Regions from separate parts of the Enterobacter sp. RHBSTW-00175 genome, predicted to be linked through region 3. Evidence: predicted binding sites of a transcription regulator. Region 3 holds the regulator's gene; each other region holds the start of a gene.
The links. Region 3 encodes LexA, which represses DNA repair genes until DNA is damaged. Its sites were predicted from a motif close to TNCTGTATGTACATACAGNA; they were not measured.
Positions count from the first base shown of each region.

Region 1: the regulator LexA is predicted to act here: its motif matches at 4,594-4,613, upstream of HV107_RS24620 (DinI-like family protein).
Region 2: the regulator LexA is predicted to act here: its motif matches at 1,763-1,782, upstream of metR (HTH-type transcriptional regulator MetR).

Region 1 covers NZ_CP055930.1:5,083,316-5,091,254, forward strand. The annotation lists gene HV107_RS24595 (LysE family translocator) at 1-350, shown strand, start outside; gene HV107_RS24600 (LysR family transcriptional regulator) at 509-1,441, opposite strand; gene HV107_RS24605 (NAD-dependent succinate-semialdehyde dehydrogenase) at 1,561-3,000, shown strand; gene HV107_RS24610 (carboxymuconolactone decarboxylase family protein) at 3,042-3,368, shown strand; gene HV107_RS24615 (NAD(P)H-quinone oxidoreductase) at 3,409-4,389, shown strand; gene HV107_RS24620 (DinI-like family protein) at 4,669-4,908, shown strand; gene HV107_RS27565 (hypothetical protein) at 4,998-5,216, shown strand; gene yedE (selenium metabolism membrane protein YedE/FdhT) at 5,377-6,588, shown strand; gene yedF (sulfurtransferase-like selenium metabolism protein YedF) at 6,585-6,818, shown strand; gene uspF (universal stress protein UspF) at 6,966-7,400, shown strand; gene ompW (outer membrane protein OmpW) at 7,456-7,939, opposite strand, start outside.
Region 2 covers NZ_CP055930.1:1,925,841-1,933,779, forward strand. The annotation lists gene metE (5-methyltetrahydropteroyltriglutamate--homocysteine S-methyltransferase) at 1-1,698, opposite strand, end outside; gene metR (HTH-type transcriptional regulator MetR) at 1,814-2,767, shown strand; gene HV107_RS09105 (carboxylate/amino acid/amine transporter) at 2,655-3,554, opposite strand; gene yigL (sugar/pyridoxal phosphate phosphatase YigL) at 3,637-4,437, opposite strand; gene pldB (lysophospholipase L2) at 4,463-5,455, opposite strand; gene rhtB (homoserine/homoserine lactone efflux protein) at 5,565-6,185, shown strand; gene rhtC (threonine export protein RhtC) at 6,182-6,802, opposite strand; gene recQ (ATP-dependent DNA helicase RecQ) at 6,864-7,939, opposite strand, start outside.
Region 3 covers NZ_CP055930.1:2,434,344-2,442,282, reverse strand. The annotation lists gene traF (conjugal transfer protein TraF) at 1-1,049, opposite strand, end outside; gene HV107_RS11530 (cupin domain-containing protein) at 1,220-1,708, opposite strand; gene zur (zinc uptake transcriptional repressor Zur) at 1,825-2,337, shown strand; gene HV107_RS11520 (CsbD family protein) at 2,407-2,616, opposite strand; gene dinF (MATE family efflux transporter DinF) at 2,737-4,074, opposite strand; gene lexA (transcriptional repressor LexA) at 4,138-4,746, opposite strand; gene HV107_RS11505 (diacylglycerol kinase) at 4,855-5,223, opposite strand; gene plsB (glycerol-3-phosphate 1-O-acyltransferase PlsB) at 5,377-7,797, shown strand; one part of gene HV107_RS11495 (IS3 family transposase) at 7,903-7,939, opposite strand, start outside.

The sequences.
Region 1 (7,939 bases), 2.6 Mb from region 3:
GGGATAAGACACTTTTATCTGCTGACTGCCTAGGGTCGGCGTTATCTCATCGCGCCCTGATACAGCAGGCTGTGGTTGCCAATATTCTTAATCCTAAGCTTTCGCTATTTTTCCTGGCATTTCTTCCGCAGTTTATCGCCACCAGGGACGTACACCCCACACAGAGCATGTTGATTCTTTCTGCTATTTTTGCGGCCATGACTTTTGTTGTATTTTCTCTGTATGGCATTTTTGCTTCGGCTGTTAGCCATCGTGTATTAGGAGATCACAGGATGATGACCGGCATTCGTTGGAGTGTCGCGCTGGCCTTTACTGCAGTTGGGATTCGGCTGGCGATGGCCGTGCAATAGCGAGATTCTTCTTGGATAGCACTTGAAAAAGGTGTGCTTATAAGGGTTATTGGATGTCCGATGTTGGCACGAAGCGGACTAGTTATACAAGCTGAAGGTCCGCTGCGAGCGAACAGTGGACGCTCATATAGTGCAAAACGGCAATGTTGCTTATGTCGTCAGAGCTGACTGCGAAGTGTTGACCATTTTGCAGGATGTCCGATGAATTCACGCAATGTGTCGAGAAATACCGTGACTCTGGCAGGCGGATGACGTAACGCGCGTAGCGCATATATTCCTGTAGATACATGTGGTTGCGATGACATTTCCGGGAAGAGTTGTACCAGCGCGCCACTGTTAATGTCATCTCCCGCCACCCAGTCTGGCAGGAACGCGATCCCCAGCCCATCAACCGCAGCCTGACGCATCGCTTCAAAATCATCACAGCCAAAGATGGGCTGGCTAGTGTTTTCTCTGGCCGGATGGCCAATCACGCTCGACCAGCAAAGCAGATCAGCACCGTGCAGCTTATCGATTAAACGATGTGAGGCGATGTTATCCAGCGAGACGGGAATTCCCGCGTTTTCCAGGTATGCTGGGCTTGCGCACAGCACGCGTATTTGCGTTGCTATTTTGCTGGCAATCAACGTGCTGTCGGCCATATCACCAATACGGATGACAACATCAAGGCGTTCAGCGACAGGATCTGCCAGCCGTTCGGTCAGATCCAAATCGAAGCCCAGCGCCGGATACTGTCGGGAGAGTTTTGCCATCACCGGCAGCACATAGCGTTTACCAAATGTGGGATAACACGCCACTCTCAGCACACCGGTTACTTCGCCCTTCATCGACGCCAGTTCCTGCTGCGTATCTACCAGTGAATCGAGGATCTGTCTGGCGCGAATCAGCAGTATTTCCCCAGCATCGGTCAGGGTTAAATGCCGTGTAGATCGCAAAAAGAGCGGGGTATCCAGGTACGCTTCCAGCGCATCAATCTGCCGTCCTATCGAGGAGGGGGTGCGTCCGCGACGGCGACCAGCACCCGAAAAACTGCTTTCACGGGCGACATCGACAAAGACTCCAAGGAACTCGGCAAATTTCTCTGATTGCATCTGTGCATTTCTTGCATAGCTGTTGTGGTGAGAAGCCATCTTATCAGTTATGTACGCTGAACTTAATATCCCCTCAGCCGAATGACATTACACAAACACACACACTGAGGATAACGACCATGCAAAATCATCAATATGATCCCCTTTATCTTTTTATCGACGGTGACTGGATTGAAGCGGGTAATCGCGACACTGTCGCTGTGATTAACCCCGCAACCGAAGCCACTATCGGCCGCTTGCCGCTGGCGACCGCCGCCGACCTTGAACGTGCCCTGTCAGCCACCCGTTCTGGCTTTGACGTCTGGCGCCATACCGTGCCTGCTGAACGCGCCCTCATCATGAAGAATGCCGCTGCCCTGATGCGCGAACGCGCTGAACATATTGCCTCGTTGATGACGCTGGAAGAAGGGAAACCCCTGGCTGAAAGCCGCGACGAAGTACTGCGTGCAGCCGACTATTTTGAATGGTTTGCGGAGGAAGCCCGCCGCATTGATGGACGCGTTGTACCGTCAAATCGCCCCGGTGTACTGCAACTGGTCAAAAAAGAGCCCATCGGCCCGGTCGCCGCCTTCACTCCGTGGAATTTCCCGGCCATTACCCCGGCACGCAAATTATCAGCAGCACTGGCCGCAGGTTGTAGCGTGATCCTGAAACCCGGTGAAGAGAGCCCGGCGACGGCGCTGGCGCTGGCACGTTGCCTGGATGATGCCGGTTTGCCTAAAGGCGTACTGCAAATTGTGTTTGGCGTGCCAGATCAGGTTTCCGCCACTCTTATCGCCTCACCGGTTATTCGCAAAGTGGCATTCACCGGTTCTGTACCGGTAGGTCGACTACTGTCTCAGCGTGCCGCCGCTGGTGTTAAACCGATTACCCTGGAACTGGGCGGCCATGGGCCGGTACTGGTCTTTGCAGATGCTGATATTGACGCGGCGGCGGCTGGCGGGGCGGCTAACCGGTTCCGGGGCACCGGCCAAATCTGTATATCTTCAACCCGCTTTCTGATTCAGCGTGGTGTTTACACGCAGTTTGTCGAACGCTTCGTGAGTGCGACGGAGCAACTCGTTATCGGCGATGGCATGGCGGAAAACACGCAGGTGGGGCCACTGGCGAATCTCCGCCAGCTGGAAAAAATGGAAGCGCTGATTGCCGATGCTGTCGCGCAGGGCGCGAAAGTGCTCACTGGCGGGAAACGGCTCAACCGTCCGGGCTTTTTCTTTGAACCCACGGTGCTTGCCGATGTGCCGATGGAGGCGCGGATCATGCACGAAGAACCCTTTGGCCCGATTGCCGTTATGCGTCCGTTCGACGTGCTTGAGGATGGGCTGGCAGAAGCAAACCGCCTGCCGTATGCCCTGTCAGCTTACGCTTTTACGCGTGACGCCCGTACCGTGCTGGATGTTGGCGATGGCCTTGAAGCCGGAATGATCGGCATTAATCAGTACCGCATGGTGGCGACGGAACTGCCTTTCGGCGGCATGAAAGAAAGTGGGCATGGATCTGAGGGTGGCCGGGAAGGTATCGGCCATTACCTGGTGAATAAATTCATCAGCCAAATCTAAAACACACTGGCATTAATTACAGATTATAAGAGGAACTGACCATGAAACCTGTTGATTTTACTCGTCCGCGCGAAGCTGCCCGCGCATTTACCCCTAAACTTTCCGACTTCGTTGAGCAACCGCTGTATTCCGATGTCTGGACAGATCCGGACCTGGCACCGCGCGACCGTAGTCTGGTTACCATCGCCTGTCTCATTGCGCTGAATCACTCCAATGAGCTACCGGCCCACTTGCGTCGCGGCATTGAAAACGGTCTGACCAAAACAGAAATTTCCGCCCTGATTACGCACATGGCGTTTTACGCAGGCTTTCCGGCAGCGATTACCGCGTCTGGCTATGCCAATGCCACGTTTGACGAACAGGCCTGAATGACGGGTTATCCATCTTCTTATTTCAGGAAACAGAACCATGAAAGCAATCACTTTTGATCAATTCGGTCCGGCAGATGTACTTCACATCAGTGAAGTCGCAGACCCACAGTTGCGCCCCAATGATCTGCTGGTCCGCACGCGGGCCGCGGGAGTTAACCGGGCCGACCTCACCCACAGACGCGGCGGGTATGGCCGTCCTGATTTTGGAGACTCGACGATTATGGGGTTGGAAATCGCCGGTGACGTTATTGCCGTCGGGGAGAATGTAAAAGGCTATAACGTGGGTGACCGTGTTATGGGTATCGTCGGGGGCGGGGCTTACGCGGAAATGGCCCGTATCGATTACCGGATGGCTATGCCAGTGCCGGAAGGTATGGACTATATCCATGCGGCGGCCATTACCGAGGTCTTTGTAACCGCCCATGAAGCACTTATCCATCTGGGGAAACTGAAACCCACGGAAACGGTACTGATCCACGCCGGGGCCGGCGGTGTGGGAGGTGCCGCCGTGCAACTGGCGCACGCGACAGGCGCGACGGTAATCACCACCGCGAATGCTGCAGCACACGATCTCGTTCACCATCTGGGTGCTGATCACGCCATTGATTACGCGACAGAAGACTTCTCGGAAGTTGTCGCCAGCATTACGGATAACAAGGGGGTTGATCTTATTCTCGATTTTATTGGCGCGCCTTATTTTGAACGAAACGTGAATGCACTCAACTTTGGTGGACGTCTGGTGCAGATTGGCATCATGGGGGGGATTGAAAACGCGAAGATACCGCTGGATCGGGTGTTGTACCGCCATCTGCAGATTATCGGTACGGTAATGAAATCGCGTTCGCAAGAAGTGAAACATGAGATGTCCCGCCGCTTTAGAGAGTGCTGGTTAACTCGCTTCGGTAAGGATGGGCTGAACCCGGTGATTGACAGCGTATTCCCGCTGGCGGAAGCCAGTAAAGCTCACCAGCGTATGGAAGATGGCCTTAACGTCGGAAAAATTGTGCTGACGATGTAGATGACGCGAACGAGAAGGCTTTTTTCCTGCCTTTTCGTCGCACCCCCTTGGCTGTTCGATGTCAGAGGATGAATCAAGTACTGCCATAAAAAACATCACTATAGGGCTAAAAGTGATATCAGAGTATTGCTGTTACTCTGCTTGTCAAAGCGAAGTTCGGATGTCAGGTGGGGTGGGTACGAGTTGTTTCCTTACCCACCCATTGACTGTATACATGTACAGTGGTATTTTTAGGGTTACAGATCAAGCCAAGACTATTTCACATTCTAAGGAAAGGTTATGTTCGTAGAACTCGTTTACGACAAACGCAATTTCGAAGGCCTGCCAGGTGCAAAAAACATCATTCTGGATGAGTTAACAAAGAGGATTTGCCGCGTTTTCCCGGATGCAGACGTTCGCGTTAAACCAATGATGACGCTTCCAGCGATCAACACTGATGCGAGCAAGCATGAAAAGGAGCAGATAAGCAGGGTCGTGCAGGAGATGTTTGAAGAAGCTGATATGTGGCTTGAAGCTTAGTCTTCACTTGATGGTCTTCAATACCAGCAGGCAGTCAATTGATGATATGCCTGCCTGTAAACCGTGACTTTCCGCCCGCCGGAAATTTCTTGTATAAAGTGCAAAACGGCAACATCGTAAATGAGCGCCATCTGTTTTCTATCCAGTCCGTTGGCAATCAGCCTACCGGCCAGCGCCGGGATGATATTGCAAAAATGAAATCCTCAGATATCAAAGACGGTTACCTGCATAGTTTCACGAACAGCATTCATTATCAGAGCGTCTTGAGCGAGGGAAAGAGTTTACCAGGCTTGTCATTTAATTTTTGAATATCCCTTGCGTACCAGAGCATGAAGTTTTGATGATTGAGGTCATTAAAAAGGCAGGTATTTTGGAGAAAAGTTTTGGAGAGGTTTTGGAGAAAGAAAAAGAACTATATATTCCAGCCCGTTAAATCCACATACACCTTCTGAGTTCAGAGGCACAGTCATGACATGGCATCATTTCAAACAGACTTACCTGGTTAAGTTCTGGTCTCCGGTTCCGGCGGTTATCGCCGCGGGCATTCTCTCTACCTACTATTTCGGGATCACCGGCACCTTCTGGGCGGTAACGGGTGAGTTTACCCGTTGGGGTGGGCAATTATTACAGCTCGCGGGCGTGCATACCGAAGAGTGGGGCTATTTTAAACTGATTCATCTGGATGGTACTCCCCTGACCCGTATCGACGGGATGATGATTATCGGCATGTTTGGGGGCTGTTTTGCTGCCGCGCTGTGGGCAAACAACGTGAAGCTACGAATGCCAAAAAGCCGGATCCGCATTATGCAGGCCGTCGCAGGCGGTATTATCGCAGGCTTTGGCGCCCGCCTGGCGATGGGCTGCAACCTGGCAGCCTTCTTTACCGGTATTCCTCAGTTTTCACTTCATGCCTGGTTCTTTGCCGTGGCAACGGCCATTGGCTCTTACTTTGGCGCGCGCTTTACGCTACTGCCCTTCTTCCGCATTCCGGTGAAAATGACTAAAGTCAGCGCCGCCTCGCCACTGACACAAAAACCCGATCAGGCGCGTCGTCGATTTCGACTCGGGATGCTGGTCTTTTTCGCCATGCTGGCCTGGGCATTATGCACCGCCCTTAACCAGCCGAAACTGGGCCTGGCAATGCTGTTCGGCGTTGGATTTGGCTTACTGATAGAACGTGCGCAGATCTGCTTCACTTCAGCATTTCGCGATATGTGGATAACCGGCCGTACAATGATGGCAAAAGCCATTATTGCCGGGATGGCGGTCAGCGCTATCGGTATTTTCAGTTACGTGCAGCTCGGCGTTGAACCGAAAATCATGTGGGCTGGTCCCAATGCGGTGATCGGCGGTTTACTGTTTGGTTTCGGGATTGTGCTGGCCGGTGGATGTGAAACGGGCTGGATGTATCGTGCGGTAGAAGGCCAGGTGCATTACTGGTGGGTTGGACTGGGCAATGTGATTGGCTCTACGGTGCTGGCGTACTTCTGGGATGATTTATCCCCGGTTCTGGCAACCAACTGGGACAAAGTTAACCTGCTGAACACCTTTGGTCCGCTGGGCGGTTTACTTGTGACATACGCCCTGCTGCTGATTGCATTTCTGCTGGTTGTCGCCCAGGAAAAACGCTTTTTTCGCCGCAAGGCCACTAAGACTCACCCCCAGGAGAATATCGCATGAAAGAGATTGTACCTGACTATCGCCTGGATATGGTCGGCGAGCCTTGCCCTTATCCGGCTGTCGCAACGCTTGAAGCCCTGCCTCAGCTTAAGAAAGGGGAAATTCTGGAAGTGGTGAGCGATTGTCCGCAATCCATTAACAACATTCCTCTGGATGCCAGAAACCACGGCTATACGGTGCTGGATATTCAACAGGATGGTCCTACCATTCGCTATTTGATTCAGAAATAATCCCTTCGCGCCCCGTTCCGGGGCGCACTGAATTTTACCTGAACACACCTGAAAAATGCCCTGGCTCCCATTTTGCGCGCTAATCTCACCGGCGATGTTTCGGCGGGCTAGACTTAAAGCGGACAAAAAACAAACAGGAGGTGCGGCATGTTTCATTCCATTTTGGTTCCTCTCGATATTTCCGAAAATCGCCTGACCGATCGGGTGATCCCCTATGTTCAGGCGAACGCAGCAATCGGCAACGCAAGTGTGCATTTTCTGACGGTTATTCCGTCTATGCCTTATTACTCGTCACTGGGGCTGGCTTATTCGATTGAAACGCCGAAACTGGCGGAGATACAGCAACAAGCGCTTGCTAAGCTGGATGAGGTGGTTAAACAGTTCAACTTGCCCGCAGACAAAGTGCATACCCATGCCATTTCAGGCTCACCTAAAGATCAGATACTGAAGCTGGCGGATTCCATCAGTGCCGATTTGATTATCATTGCCTCTCATCGCCCTGATATTTCGACCTACCTTTTAGGGTCAAATGCGGCGGTTGTTGTTCGTCATGCCACCTGTTCGGTGCTGGTTGTTCGATGAGGTGTTGTGCTACAAAGCGTAGATCAACCACCTGCCTGGCAGGTGGTTGTGATACTCAGAAACGATAACCCGCCGAGAACATAAATACCCACGGATCCAGACGGGTGCTAACGCTCTGTTGTTCGCCGCCTGCTTTAAAGCGCACATCCGTGTCGATATCCATATACCAGACGGACATATTAATCAGCCAGTCGCGGTTAATCAGGTAATCCAGCCCGACCTGTCCCGCCACACCCCAGGAATCTTTCAGGCTGAGATCTGAAAGACCCGCATCTTTACCGGTATCGTTAAACTTCTCATTAAAGAACGTGGTGTAGTTTACGCCCGCACCAATATAAGGACGCGCCTTGCTGCTGGCATCACCAAAATACCATTGCGCCATTAAGGTTGGCGGCAACAGGTTAACCGTCGCGATATTACCGGTAGGCCCGGTGCCAACGTGATGACGGAATGGTGTTGCGGCTAACAGTTCTACCCCGATATTTTCGGTTGCCATATAGGTAAACGTCAGGCCCAGTTGGGTGTTGTTACTGACGTTA
Region 2 (7,939 bases), 510 kb from region 3:
TTCACGCGGGAAAGACCAGCAGAGAATCGTCACCGGGCCGGTCAACATGCCTTTGACAGGTTTGTCGGTCAGGGACTGGGCGTACTTCGCCCACTCAACGGTGATTGCTTCCGAGCGGCTGACATCGCCGATCACCACCGGCGGCTTCACGCAGCGGGAGCCGTAGCTCTGCACCCAGCCGTTCTGGGTAAAGACGAAACCGTCCAGGTGTTCACCAAAATATTCCACCATGTCGTTGCGCTCGGCTTCACCGTGGACCAGCACGTCCAGTCCTAAACGCTCTTGCTCCACAATCGCCTGTTTGATGTGTTCGGCAATGCCGGTGCGGTAGTTGTTCGCATCCAGGTTGCCCTTTTTGAAGTCCAGACGCAGGCCGCGAATTTCAGTGGTCTGCGGGAATGAACCGATGGTGGTTGTCGGCCAGGCTGGCAGGTTAAAACGGGCGCGCTGGGCTTCGGCACGCACTTCATAAGCGCTCTGGCGCTGGCTGTCCTGGGCGGTGATGGCGGCCAGACGTTTTTCCACAGCCGCGTTATGTACGCGAGTCGAGTGGCGACGCGCCTGAATTGGAGCACTCCATTCGGTAATGGCGGCCGTGTCACCGCTGTTCAGCGCATCACGCAGCAGCGCCAGCTCTTCACATTTTTGCAGGGCGAACGCAAACCAGCTCTTCACTTCGGCATCCAGACGCGTTTCAACACTCAGGTCAATTGGGCTGTGCAGCAGCGAACAGGAAGAGGCCACCCACAGATCACGTTTACCGACAATCGCACTAATCTGGGCATACTTTTCTGTCAAATCAGCACGCCAGACGTTACGGCCATTCACCAGACCAGCAGAAAGCAGCCAGTCAGCAGGCAGACGTTTGTGCAGCTCCGCCACATCATCTTTACCGTGGACCAGGTCAACGTGCAGGCCCTGTACCGGCAGCGCGGTAATGGTATTGAGATTCGGGGTGACCCCTTCAAAATAGGTGGTCAGCAGCAGCTTCACCTGGCCTGTGAGCGCGTCATACGCGGGTTTAAAGGCGTTCAGCCACTCCGGCGGCAGCTCCAGTACCAGCGCAGGTTCGTCGATTTGCACCCACTCGATACCGCGTTTTGCCAGCTCCGCCAGCACCTGCTGGTATACCGGCAGGATATCGTTCAGCAGGCTCAGGCGGTCAAACTGCTCGCCCTTCACTTTACCCAACCACAGGTAGGTGACCGGGCCAAGCAGCACAGGCTTCACCTTGTGGCCCAGCGCCAGCGCTTCGTCCACTTCATCCAGCAGCTGCGTCCAGGTCAGTTTGAACTGCTGGCCTTTGACAAATTCCGGCACCATGTAGTGGTAGTTCGTGTTGAACCACTTGGTCATTTCTGCTGCTGCAGCGGGCTCACCGCTCGGCGCACGGCCACGGCCGATACGGAACAGGGTGTCGAGATCGACCGATCCATCGTTGTTCTGATGACGAGCCGGCACGTTGCCAAGCAGCAGGCTGGTAGTCAGAACATGGTCGTACCAGGCGAAATCGCCCACCGGCAGCAGGTCAATGCCCGCCTGTTTTTGCTGATCCCAGTGACGGGCGCGCAGCTCGCGGCCCACGGCCAGCAGCTCTTCACGGGTGGAGTTTCCTGCCCAGTAGCTTTCTTGCGCTTTTTTCAGTTCGCGACGCAGACCAACGCGAGGGAAACCGAGTGTGTGATTGCGGATTGTCATGGTGTACCCCTTGTGAAATTCGTTATTTAGACGTCCAGATGTTTACACTTCTATAATTGGCAGGTACTGTATATTCCTCAAGCGCAAAATGTTCATGCCGAAGTGAAGGACTTTCATGATCGAGATAAAACACCTGAAAACGCTACAAGCGTTGCGGAACTGCGGTTCTCTCGCAGCGGCTGCGGCCACGCTGCACCAGACCCAGTCTGCCCTTTCACACCAGTTCAGCGATCTGGAACAACGCCTCGGTTTCCGTCTTTTTGTGCGTAAGAGTCAGCCGCTGCGCTTTACCCCGCAGGGTGAGATTTTGCTGCAACTGGCAAATCAGGTGCTGCCGCAAATTGCCAGCGCGTTGCAGTCCTGCAACGAACCGCAGCAGACAAAATTGCGCATCGCCATTGAGTGTCATAGCTGTATACAGTGGCTGACCCCCGCGCTTGAGAACTTCCGCCAGAAGTGGCCGCAGGTGGAGATGGACTTTAAATCCGGCGTGACATTTGACCCACAGCCCTCGCTCCAGCAGGGCGAGCTGGATCTGGTCATGACCTCAGACATCCTTCCGCGCAGCGGCCTGCACTACTCGCCAATGTTTGATTATGAAGTGCGCCTGGTGCTGGCACCGGATCATCCGCTGGCCGCTAAAACACGCATCACGCCGGAAGATCTGGCCACGGAAACGCTGCTGATTTACCCGGTACAACGCAGTCGCCTGGATATCTGGCGTCACTTCCTGCAACCTGCAGGCATTAACCCGCAGCTGAAAAGCGTGGATAACACCTTGCTGTTAATTCAGATGGTTGCCGCCAGAATGGGTCTTGCGGCACTGCCGCACTGGGTAGTGGAGAGTTTTGAACGCCAGGGCCTGGTGGTGACCAAAACCCTGGGTGAAGGACTGTGGAGCCGGCTGTACGCTGCCGTGCGCGATGGCGAGCAACGTCAACCGATTACAGAAGCGTTTATTCGTTCAGCGCGGAACCACGCGTGCGACCATCTTCCGTTTGTGCGGAGCGCGGAGCGACCCAACGGCGATGTACCCACAGCGAAGCCAGGATCACCGTTCCCCCAATAATAAAGCTCGGCCAGTGCGGTTGCTCCTGCCAGATAGCCAGGTTGACCAGCAAACCCGCAGGCACATGCACGTTGTTCATGATCCCCAGCGTACCGGCGTCTACCTGCGTAGCGCCGTAATTCCACATGAAGTATCCCAGCCCTGAGGCCACCACGCCCAGCCAGACCAGAACGCCCCACTGCACGGAAGTGGTCGGTAGCTTTTGCGGGTTGCCGAGCATAAACCACGCCGCCACGGCAACAATAGCCGCCCCCATATAAAACCAGGCAAAGGCGTTATGCTGCGGCATCGGACGGGTTTCCATCAGGCGTTTGTAACCCACCATGCCAATGGCGAAACTGATGTTGGCCAGCTGCACAAACATCAGACCGGTCCAGAAGTGGTCGCTCACTTTGTCGTAGCGAATGATCGCCGCACCGACAACCGCCAGCAGCGCGCTCAGCGCATAGCCCCAACGCAGGCGACGCTTACTCAGCAGATCGTAAATCAGCGTGATATAGAGCGGTGTGAACACGGTAAACAGCAGGAATTCGGATACCGACAGGTAAACGTAAGCGCGGAAGCTGAACAGATACATGATACCGAGCTGCATTGCCCCCACCAGCATGTACAGCAGAATGGTTTTCAGCGATTGGCCACGCGTACGCAGAAACGGCAGGAATACCAGCGCCGCCAGCCCCACGCGCATCAGCACTGAGAAGTAACTGTCCACCGAACCCGCAAGGTATTCGCCAATCAGGCTAAAGGAGAAGGCCCACAGAATAGTGGTGATAATGAGTAGCGCCACAATGCTTGTCTCTCTGAAAGAAGGACAGGCATTGTAGCGAACTCTTTAGTTGACAACTGAGCAATAAACAACCAAATGAAGATTATTCAAGGAACAGCTTGCGCAGATAATTCGGCACGGCGTTGTCGGCATTAGAACCGATCACTTCCAGTTCCGGGTGCAGATCCTTCAGACGCTGGTGCGCGTTCTCCATGATGCAGCCTTTACCCGCCATCGAGAGCATTTCCGCATCGTTCATGCCGTCGCCGAAGGCGATGCAGTCTTTCAGTTCAAAGCCCATACGTTGTGCCACCGCTTCCAGCGCGTGACCTTTCGAGACGCCACCGGCCATCACTTCCAGGCAGGTCAGCGTAGAGAAGCTGACGTTAACACGGTCACCCCAGCGGGCGTTGATCGCCTGCTCCAGCGGGAGCAGCTCTTCGTGGCTTTCACAGGTGAAGAACACCTTGCTGATCCCTTCCGGCTCCAGCAGGCCTGGCTCATACAGGGTGTAGTTGAACACGGCCTCTTTGAAGAAACGCATTTCGTCCGGGCGATGGCGGTTCATAAACCACTCATCATCGCGATACACGTTGGTCACGATGTCCGGGTTGTTGTGCTCCACGCCGAACAGATCGGTGGCGATATCCCGGTCAAGGTTATGCGTGAAAATCAGGTTGCCATCGGTGTCGTGTACGCGCGCACCGTTGGAGGTGATCATGTAGGCTTTGATGCCCAGGTTATCGCGGATCTGCCCCACGTCCACGTGGTGGCGACCGGTGGCAAACACGAAGTTCACGCCACGGGCAGTCAGGAGCTTCAGGGTTTCTTTCGCAAAAGGCGATAAGGTGTGATCGGGGGAAAGCAGCGTGCCATCTAAGTCAGATGCAACAACCTGGTACATAGGGAAATTTAACCTCAATAGAAAATCAGTTATGCCTGTCGAAAAATTCGACAATAGCGTTGAGCGCGACTGAGCGCATGGTGTCCTTTTCGAAAAGGATCTCATGGTACGCACCGTTTATGACCCACGGTTTACCCCCTTCACAAGGGTGACCGGCGGCGGCACGCAGTTCACAAAAGCGGTCATGCATACGGTTATCAACCACACGCTCTTCTTCCGCCTGAAGCAGTAATGTCGGCGTGCTGTCATCACCAGCACCCGCCAGCGCCTGCTCACCGGCAAGAATGCCTTCCCGCACCCAGTGATAGGTGGGGCCGCCAACGCGTAAACGCGGTTCATCGGCATAAAAACGCAGGTTACGACGGTATCGCTGTCGACTGTGGGTCAGCACGTTCATGGCATACGGCAGCGCGCGCCAGCGTCCTGTTCCGATAGCATAACCTTCCCGAATACGCTGATGGCCCTCAGCCCAGTCGAGAATATGTCGTACCATCCAGTCAGGAAAACGCATCACGATGCCAAACATGGGCGCGCTGAGCGCAATGGCATCACATTGATGCGAATGGCGCTGCAAGAACAGCGTGGCAATGGCACCACCCATTGAATGCGCGAGAATATAGCGTTTCCGCCAGGGGCCGGGCTGCACTTCCTGCTGCCAGAATGCCGCAAGGTCGTCGACATAATCACTGAAATTATCTACGTGACCACGGTGGGTGTCCGACAGCATTCGCCCGGAAAGCCCCTGCCCGCGATGGTCAATAATCAGCACGTCAAAACCACTGTGGAACAGGTCATACGCCAGTTCGGCATATTTGACGTAACTCTCTATGCGACCAGGGCAAACCACAATGACACGATCGTTTTTTTCAGCCCGAAAACGAACAAAGCGTACAGGAACATTGCCCACTCCGGTAAATCCGGCCTCTTCACGCTGACGCCAGAAGTTGGTAAGTGGGCCCATAGAGAAAGCAGCAAATGCGTTTTCTCGAGTTTCCCAATCCTTTTTCTGCTGAAACATCGGGTTTCCACCCCTGTAAGCCAAGGAATATCGTTTTTTCGTGACAGGTCACAAAATGACTCAACAATAGCGTATTGTGGCATAAAAACAGACGATTCGGGAGTTTCAAATGACCTTCGAGTGGTGGTTCGCTTACCTGCTGACATCCATCATCCTCAGCCTTTCACCAGGCTCTGGCGCGATTAACACCATGACCACTTCGATCAACCACGGCTATCGTGGTGCGGCGGCATCCATTGCCGGTTTGCAGACCGGGCTGGGCATTCACATCGTGCTGGTCGGTATCGGCCTGGGGACACTGTTTTCCCGCTCGGTGCTGGCGTTCGAAGTGCTGAAATGGGCCGGTGCGGCGTACCTGATTTGGCTCGGTATTCAGCAGTGGCGCGCGGCAGGCTCCATCAACCTGAACACCCTTGCGCAAGCGCAAACGCGTGGACGTCTGTTTAAGCGCGCAGTGTTTGTGAACCTGACGAACCCGAAAAGTATCGTCTTCCTTGCAGCCCTGTTCCCGCAGTTTATCGTGCCGCACCAGCCGCAGGTGATGCAGTACGTGGTGCTCGGAGCGACCACCATCATTGTCGATATCATTGTGATGATTGGTTACGCGACGCTGGCTCAGCGGATTGCGGCGTGGATTAAAGGGCCTAAGCAAATGAAGGCCCTGAATAAAGTGTTTGGTTCGCTGTTTATGCTGGTTGGCGCGCTGTTGGCGTCAGCGCGTCATGCTTAGCGAGAAATGATGAGATGAATGCCGAAGCCGGTGAACAACGCACCGGCAAATCCGTCTATCCACTTCGCAACGCGCTGATACCCACGGCGCATCGCCGGTAAGGCGAACAGGCTCGCAACGATAGTAAACCAGGCGAACGTCTCAACGACGATCAGCAGGAAGATACCCCAACGTGCACCTGCGCCCACGCTATCTCCCACAAACAGGGAGAACACGGAGCCGAAATAGATAATCGCTTTCGGGTTTGCCAGATTCGTCAGCAGCCCTTTCACAAAGCTGCGGCCACCGGTTGCCAGCTCGACTTTTGGCTCTTCCGGTTTTTTCTCTTCTTTCTTCAGCGCCCCGCGCAGCATCTGATAACCCATCCAGCACAGATACAGGCCACCACCGACCATAATGATGTTATGCAGCCATGCCATTTTCGCGAGGATCAGGTTCAGGCCCAGCAGCGCCACCGCCGCCCAGACCATAACGCCCATGGTAATACCGAGCACACCCATCATCGCCTCTTTGCGGGAGCGGCTGACGGCTGTTTGTGATACGAAGAAAAAGTCAGGGCCCGGGCTCATCAGCGCAACGATGTGCACTAACGCCACGGTGAGAAATAGCATTAACATAATTAACTCGCGGGGAAATAATTCAGTGTGTCACCATCCTGGCACTTTTTAGCCCGGCTGACTACTCCTCATCATCACCGTCGGCGTGAGAGCGGATAAGCGCCATAAACTCCTTACCAAAGCGCTCGAGCTTACGCGTGCCAACGCCGTTGACGCTGAGCATCTCGCTGGCGCTCAGCGGCATTTGTTCGGCCATCTCAATCAACGTCGCGTCGTTGAAGACCACGTACGGTGGGATATTCTCTTCATCCGCGATGGCTTTACGCAGCTTGCGCAGTTTGGCAAACAGCTTGCGGTCATAGTTGCCGCCGTAGGATTTCTGCATCACCCGCGGCTTGAGCGCGATAACGCGCGGAACGGCGAGCTTCAGTTCGATATCACCGCGCAGCACCGGACGCGCCGCTTCGGTAAGCTGAAGCGCAGAGTGCTGGGCAATATTCTGGGTGGCAAACCCCAGATGAATAAGCTGGCGGATAATACTGACCCAGTGCTCGTGGCTCTGCTCTTTGCCGATACCGTAAACGGGCAGCTTGTCATGGCCCATATCGCGAATGCGCTGGTTGTTCGCGCCACGCAGCACTTCCACCACGTAGCCCATCCCGAAGCGCTGATTAACGCGATAGATAGTCGAGAGCGCCTTACGCGCATCCATCAGACCATCGTACTGCTTTGGCGGATCAAGGCAGATATCGCAGTTACCGCAGGACTCCTGACGGCCTTCACCAAAATAGTTGAGCAGCACCAGACGACGACAGGTTTGCGCTTCAGCAAAGGCCCCCATCGCGTTGAGCTTGTGGCGCTCGATATCCTGCAACTGACCCTGCGGTTTCTCTTCCAGGCAGCGGCGCAGCCAGGCCATATCCGCCGGATCGTAGAACAGCATTGCTTCTGCTGGCAGGCCATCACGCCCGGCACGGCCAGTTTCCTGGTAGTAGGATTCGATATTACGCGGGATGTCGAAGTGCACCACAAAGCGCACGTTGGGTTTATTAATCCCCATCCCGAATGCTACCGTGGCGACCACGATTTGCAGGTCATCGCGCTGGAATTTCTCCTGCACGTCGGCGCGGATGTGGTTTTCTAACCCGGCATGATAGGCCGCAGCGCTAAAGCCACGGTTTTGCAGACGCGCGGCGG
Region 3 (7,939 bases):
CCCACGTACTGAGAGTTCTCTTCACTTTTAAAGCCTTTGGTTTCCGTCAGGTCGCCATCCGCAGTCAGGGTCAGAAGATCGGTATGCCATGCTGCACCAGCGGTGACGACAGGGCTTATCTGGTAGGTATCGCGCACGCCATCCACCTCTTTGGTATCGATATCGCGCGAGAAGAGGTTATGCCCGGTCAGGCCGACCGTCCAGTTATCGCCAAAGTCAGCGGCAATACCCGCATCGACGTTAAACCCGGTGTCATCGTTACGGTAACGGCTGCTGTTGATGTCGTCGCTGTTGAAGTTGTAGATAGACACCGTGTAGTTATACAGCCAGGTTTGTTGCAGCTTCGGGGTGATCCCCACAGACACTGGCACACCGCTGATATCAAACTGACGCGCCACCACCACGCCGTAGTCTGAAACAATTGCCGCACGGCCAAAACCTTTCGATTTCAGATCGTTCGGATCAACGCCAAACACAGCAGATGGTGCAGCTTCCACTGCCCGTAGTTTGTCGATATCGCCCTGATCGATGTAAGAACTCACGCGTGCACGCGCGTTGGCTTTTGCCACAAATGCCACCGAGAGCACATCATTAGGAATGCTTACAGCGATCCCACCACCCGCTTTACCGCTGGCAGTTTTTCCTTTCAGTGAATCCAGTTGATCGGCCAGGTCGCCTGCCGCAGAAGAAACTTCCCGCGATGCAGGACTAAGAGGATTTAACAGGTCGATAAGATTGATGCTATCCAGCGTGCTGCGATAACGGTTCACGTCATCGCTGATGTCATCAATCTTATCCCGCAGATTGTCTTTATCAGAAATCTGCGCGCCAATGGAGGGTAAAATAAGGGTGACGTCATCGTCAGGTTTCGCCTTTGCCAGCAATGCCGGGTTGATTAACACCCCGCTGCCATAGCTGCCTGCCGCTACGCCCGTGCCACCCATCGCGTCACTACGCGCTTCTGTCCAGGTATTGGCTGCTCCCGCCTGATTTGCCATAAACAAGGAGACAGCGATGCTAACCACCGAAAATTTAAAATGTTTCTTCACAGTATGCTCGTCTTATAGTCTGTTATGAAATAACCCCTGTCTGTTATCACCCAAACAGGAACGAACTATTGCTGTGAATAAGTACAAAAAGACCCGCTATTTCCCTAAGTTAAATCACCACCGGGCCTGTTGTATTTTGTGACGGCCTTCAATATTTATAGAAGAGGATATTATTTTCGCCCAGGTTTTCCATCGTGCGGGCCAAAAAACTGCGGCGGATGGTCTACCCACCGGTCTTCACGCGTGGCGGCATAAACCGGATTCAGTGGATAATAGATGCGGTTGTGCTTTTTGTTGGCCTCGCCAACGACCAGCAGCCGGACCTCTTCATCCGTATTGTTGATAAAGGTATGGCATACCCCGGTTCCGGCCGGAAACCCCACGCTATCACCCGGCTCCAGCTTCCACAGATAGCCATTTATCCAGGCTTCCGGATAGCCTTCCAGTACATAGATAAACTCCTCTTCGTCACTTTCCGCATGGGGATAAGACGTACGCCGCCCTGGCGGCAGGCGTTCGTGATGAATACCAATTCGCCCCAGGCCAAGTTTACGGGCCAGTGGTGCGCCAATGGAAAAACGCTCAGTGCTGTCGGGATAAGTAGAATCATCCGCGCCTTCCACATCGCGCCAGTGTCGAATACAGTCAGGTCTTTTCATTAGGTGTTTCCCCGAATTTCAATGCCTCAGGTATAGCACACCTGGCGGTTCTCGGTGTTTTTAACAGAACATGATAAAGTGAGGGTTTTCCATCCCATATACAGCCGAGGTGCTAAATGGATAAGTCCACAAAAGAGCTGCTGGCGCAAGCTGAAAAGCTCTGTGCGCAACGCAATGTGCGCCTGACCCCACAGCGCCTTGAAGTATTGCGTCTGATGAGCCTGCAACAGGGCGCCATCAGTGCGTATGATTTACTCGACCTGCTGCGCGCAAGCGAGCCGCAGGCCAAGCCGCCTACCGTCTATCGCGCGCTGGATTTCCTGCTGGAGCAGGGCTTTGTGCACAAGGTCGAATCAACAAACAGCTATGTGCTGTGCCATTTATTTGATCAGCCTACCCACACCTCGGCCATGTTTATCTGCGACCGCTGCGGCGTGGTGAAAGAAGAGTGTGCAGAAGGTGTTGAAGACATTATGCATACGCTGGCAGCCAAAATGGGCTTCGCCCTGCGCCATAATGTGATTGAAGCACACGGATTATGCTCTGCGTGCGTGGAAGTCGAATCATGCAGCCATCAGGATGCGTGCCAGCATGACCACTCCATTCTGGTAAAGAAAAAACCGCGCTAACGGCAAAAGATAAGGCGGCTCAGGGCCGCCCTCAGGGTGTACATCCTTGTACTTGCGGGTATTACCGGTCTACCAGCGATAGTCGTTACGCTTTTCCCAGTCGCCGACTTCTTTCTCCGCCTGATCTTTGGCGTAGCCATAGCGTTCCTGAATTTTACCGACAAGCTGATCGCGCTTTCCTTCGATGACCGTCATATCGTCATCTGTCAGCTTACCCCATTGCTCTTTCGCTTTACCTTTGAACTGTTTCCAGTTGCCGCTGATTTCGTCTTTATTCATCATCAGGTCCTCATCGTTAAAGAGTGAAAGGGCCGCCCAAAACCTTCATTTCATGCTGGACGTGATAACAATTTTAGTTGAGCATCTGGCACTCAGGAATTTATTCAGAATCTTTTACCATCAGGAGATGTCGTGACGAGATGAAAGCCAGGTATTATTTTTCCAGTGACGACGCCAGATAAACGCCAGCGAGAGGCCACGAAGAAGAAGAAAGACCGCGAGGGCCAGCCATAACCCATGATTCCCCAGATACGGCACCGTGAGCAGCGTTAAACCAAACCCACCCACCGCGACCGCCATGCTGTTACGCATTTCCGCGCCACGCGTTGCGCCAATGAACATCCCGTCGAGTAAATAACACCAGACGCCCACAACCGGTAAGATCACCTGCCAGATGATGTAGTGGCTTGCCAGCTCACGCAGTGCAGGTAATGACGTGAGCAGCGCAACAATATACTCACCAAAGCAGGCGTAGATGAGTGCAAATGCCAGCGCCACCAGTCCAGCCTGACGACATGCAGCACGCCAGACATCATGTAATTGCCCGCTTTCGCGCGCGCCATACGCTTGCCCGGAATGGGCTTCTACCGCGTAGGCAAAGCCGTCGAGGGCATAGGCGGTAAAGGTCAGCAGCGTCATTAACACCGCGTTGACAGCAACGATTTCCGGGCCAAGCCGCGCGCCAAAGACCGTCAGAGTGCCAAAGCACAGTTGCAGCAAAAGCGAGCGCAGCATGATGTCGCGGTTAAGCGCCAGCAGCTTGCGGATATTGCCGCGCCAGGCAGCCTTCAGCAGTGCAGGTGTTATGCCCCGCATAACCAGAACACGCCAGACCATCCACAACCCGATAATCAGCGTGCCGTACTCGGCAATAGCCGTTGCCAGCGCCGCGCCCTGCACATTCATGTGCAACCCCATAACCAGCCAGAGGTCGAGCACTATGTTCAGGACGTTCCCGACAACCAGCAGGATAACGGGAGCACGGGCATACTGAACGCCCAGCAACCAGCCCAGCAGAACCAGATTCGCCAGAGATGCCGGTGCGCTTAGCCAGCGAATATCAAGGAAAAGCCGTGCCTGCTCCAGCACCGCTTCACTGCCACCTACAATGTGTAATGCCAGCTCAATCAGTGGTGTACGCAGCAGAACGATAAGTACACCCGCACCCAGCGCCAGAATTAACGGCTGTACCAGCGCACGCGCCAGACGCAGGGGATCTTTTGCGCCAAACGCCTGTGCCGTTAACCCGGTGGTGCTCATGCGTAAAAAAAGCAGCAGCATAAAGAGGAAGCTGGTTGCCGTTGCGCCAATCGCCACGCCACCCAGATACACCGGTGAATCCAGATGACCAATAACCGCCGTATCGACCAGCCCCAACAGCGGAACGGTGATATTGGAAAAAATCATCGGCAGTGCAAGACGCCACAATGCCTTATCGGAAGCAGTCAGCAGTGACATGAAAAATACCGGGAGTGGGAAATGAATCAGGCTACGGAGGCTCCGTAGCCTGTCAGGGGGAGATTACAGCCATTCTCCGTTGCGGATGACGCCAACCGCCAGACCTTCAATGGAGAAGTTATGTTCGCGAAGATCCACCACGATTGGGGAGAATTCGCTGTTTTCCGGCAGCAGTTGCACAGTATTTCCCTGTTTTTTCAGGCGCTTAACGGTAACTTCGTCATCAATACGCGCCACCACCACCTGGCCGTTGCGCACATCCTGAGTCTTATGAACCGCCAGCAGATCGCCATCGAGAATACCGATATCTTTCATGGACATGCCGCTAACGCGCAGCAGGAAATCTGCACTCGGTTTGAACATGCCAGGATCGACCTGATAGTGACCTTCAATATGCTGTTGTGCGAGCAAAGGTTCACCTGCCGCGACACGGCCAACCAGCGGAATGCCCGTCTCTTCTTCTACCAGCAGACGGATGCCGCGTGAAGCGCCAGAAACAATCTCAATCACGCCTTTACGCGCCAGCGCTTTAAGGTGTTCCTCGGCAGCATTTGGAGAACGGAAACCCAGACGCTGCGCGATTTCCGCACGCGTAGGTGGCATTCCTGTCTGGCCGATATGATCCCGGATGAGATCAAACACCTCTTGCTGCCTGGTCGTTAACGCTTTCATTCCGCCCCCTGGGTGTATATACAGTTATGCTGTGAGTATATACAGTCAAAGGTGATTTTGGAACCAAAAACTGCACAAAAAACCAGGGACTTAATTATTCCTCGAGGCTCATCGGAAATGCGACCAAAGCAGCGTGACCCAGGTGATAACCGCAGTGATAATCGCCAGCAACACGGCGGCAGACCCCATATCTTTTGCACGACCAGAGAGCTCATGGAAATCAGAGCCAATACGATCAACTACCGCCTCAATAGCGCTATTGAGAATTTCCACTATCATCACCAGAAGCACAGAACCAATAAGAAGAACGCGCGTTATGGCATCAACATCAAGGAAACAGGCAATGATTACCGCAACGATTGCGGCAACGCCTTCCTGACGAAAAGCGGCTTCATTGATCCACGCGGCACGGAAACCTTTCCATGAATAGCCGGCAGCTTTGATGATTCGGGTTAACCCAGTGGTATTATTGGCCATTAAAAGAACCTTTTATTAGAAATAGCGTCAGTAACTATAGACGCAGTGCGTTTACTGCCGCCTGAAGTATGACGGGTAACAACAGAAATTTTGCGCGCTTTCTGTTATCCTTGCGCCGCAATTGCATTATTAACCAGAGGCTTTACATCGTTTATGTCCGGCTGGCCACGAATTTACTACAAATTACTTAATTTACCATTAACCGTTCTGGTAAAAAGCAAGTCTATCCCAGCAGAACCCGCGCTGGAATTAGGGCTCGATACCTCTCGCCCTATTATGTATGTTTTGCCTTACAACTCGAAGGCAGACTTGCTCACGCTCCGCGCCCAGTGTCTGGCGCATGATTTACCCGATCCGCTTGAACCACTGGAGATCGACGGTACTCTGCTGCCGCGCTACGTGTTCATTCACGGCGGGCCGCGTGTGTTTACCTATTACACGCCAAAAGAAGAGTCCATCAAGCTGTTCCACGACTACCTCGATCTACACCGCAGCAATCCTGATTTGGATGTGCAGATGGTGCCGGTATCGGTGATGTTTGGTCGTCGCCCAGGTCGCGAAAAAGGGGAAGAAAACCCACCGCTGCGGATGCTCAACGGTATCCAGAAATTCTTCGCGGTGTCCTGGCTTGGTCGCGATAGCTTCGTGCGTTTCTCTCCTTCTGTGTCGCTGCGCCGTATGGCAGATGAACACGGTACGGATAAAATCATCGCGCAAAAACTGGCTCGCGTGGCACGTATGCACTTTGCGCGCCAGCGTCTTGCAGCCGTAGGGCCGCGCCTCCCGGCGCGTCAGGACCTGTTCAATAAATTGCTGGCGTCTAAAGCCATTGCCCGCGCCGTGGAAGACGAAGCGCGCAGCAAGAAGATTTCGCATGAGAAAGCACAGCAGAACGCCATCGCATTGATGGAAGAGATCGCCGCGAACTTCTCCTACGAGATGATTCGCCTGTCCGATCGTATTCTGAGCTTTACGTGGAACCGCCTCTATCAGGGGATCAACGTCCACAACGCCGAGCGCGTGCGCCAGCTGGCACATGACGGCCACGAAATTGTCTATGTGCCCTGCCACCGCAGCCACATGGACTACCTGCTGCTTTCCTACGTGCTTTATCATCAGGGTCTGGTGCCACCGCACATCGCGGCCGGTATTAACCTGAACTTCTGGCCAGCAGGGCCGATTTTCCGCCGCCTTGGTGCCTTCTTTATTCGTCGTACCTTCAAAGGTAACAAGCTCTATTCCACCGTATTCCGCGAATATCTGGGCGAGCTGTTCAGCCGTGGTTATTCCGTTGAGTATTTCGTGGAAGGTGGGCGTTCCCGTACTGGCCGCCTGCTTGATCCGAAAACCGGCACGCTGTCGATGACTATCCAGGCCATGTTGCGCGGCGGTACCCGCCCAATTACGCTGGTGCCGATTTACATCGGTTACGAGCACGTGATGGAAGTGGGAACGTACGCCAAAGAGCTGCGCGGTGCGACCAAAGAGAAAGAGAGCCTGCCACAGATGCTGCGTGGTCTGAGCAAGCTGCGTAATCTGGGTCAGGGCTACGTGAACTTCGGCGAGCCAATGCCGCTGATGAACTACCTTAACCACCATGTCCCGGAATGGCGCGAGTCTATCGACCCTATCGAAGCGATACGCCCTGCATGGCTGACGCCAACGGTGAACGGCATTGCCGCCGAGCTGATGGTGCGTATTAACAACGCAGGTGCGGCCAACGCCATGAACCTGTGCTGTACTGCGCTGCTGGCATCGCGTCAGCGTTCACTGACCCGTGAACAGCTTACCGAGCAGCTCGATTGCTATCTGGACATTATGCGGAATGTTCCGTACTCAGTGGACTCGACGGCGCCTGCCGCAACCGCCAGCGAGCTTATCGATCATGCCTTGCAGATGAATAAGTTCGAAGTTGAGAAAGATACGATTGGCGACATCATCATTCTGCCGCGCGAGCAGGCGGTGCTGATGACTTACTATCGTAACAACATCGCGCATATGCTGATGCTGCCTTCGCTGATGGCCGCCATTATTACCCAGCATCGTCGTATTTCTCGTCAGGACCTGCTGCGTCATGTCGACGCGCTGTATCCGATGTTGAAAGCCGAGCTGTTCCTGCGCTGGAGTAAAACCGAGCTGGCGGCAGAGCTGGATAAATTGACCGAAGAGCTGCGTCGTCAGGGGCTTATCACCGTCAATAATGACGAGCTGCATATCAACCCATCTCGCTCCCGCACCCTGCAACTGCTGGCGGCTGGCGCGCGTGAAACCCTGCAACGCTATGCCATTACGTTCTGGTTGTTGAGTGCTAACCCATCCATCAACCGCGGCACGCTTGAGAAAGAGAGCCGCACGCTGGCACAGCGCCTGTCGGTACTGCACGGCATTAACGCGCCAGAATTCTTCGACAAAGCGGTATTCAGCTCTTTAGTGCTGACGCTGCGTGATGAAGGGTTTATCAGTGATACCGGCGATGCCGAGCCAGAAGAGACGCTGAAGGTTTACCAGATGCTGGCTGATCTGATTACGTCTGATGTGCGTTTAACGATTGAGAGCGCGACGCAGGACGAATGATGTTAATCGCGGCCTGATGCCCTCACCCCGGCCCTCTCCCACAGGGAGAGGGTGAAAATAAAAAAGCAGCCATCTTGAAGTGAACCCCATATATTGGACACGTTCTTAACTGGCGGCTGACATGGCCTGGGTTCGGTATTGT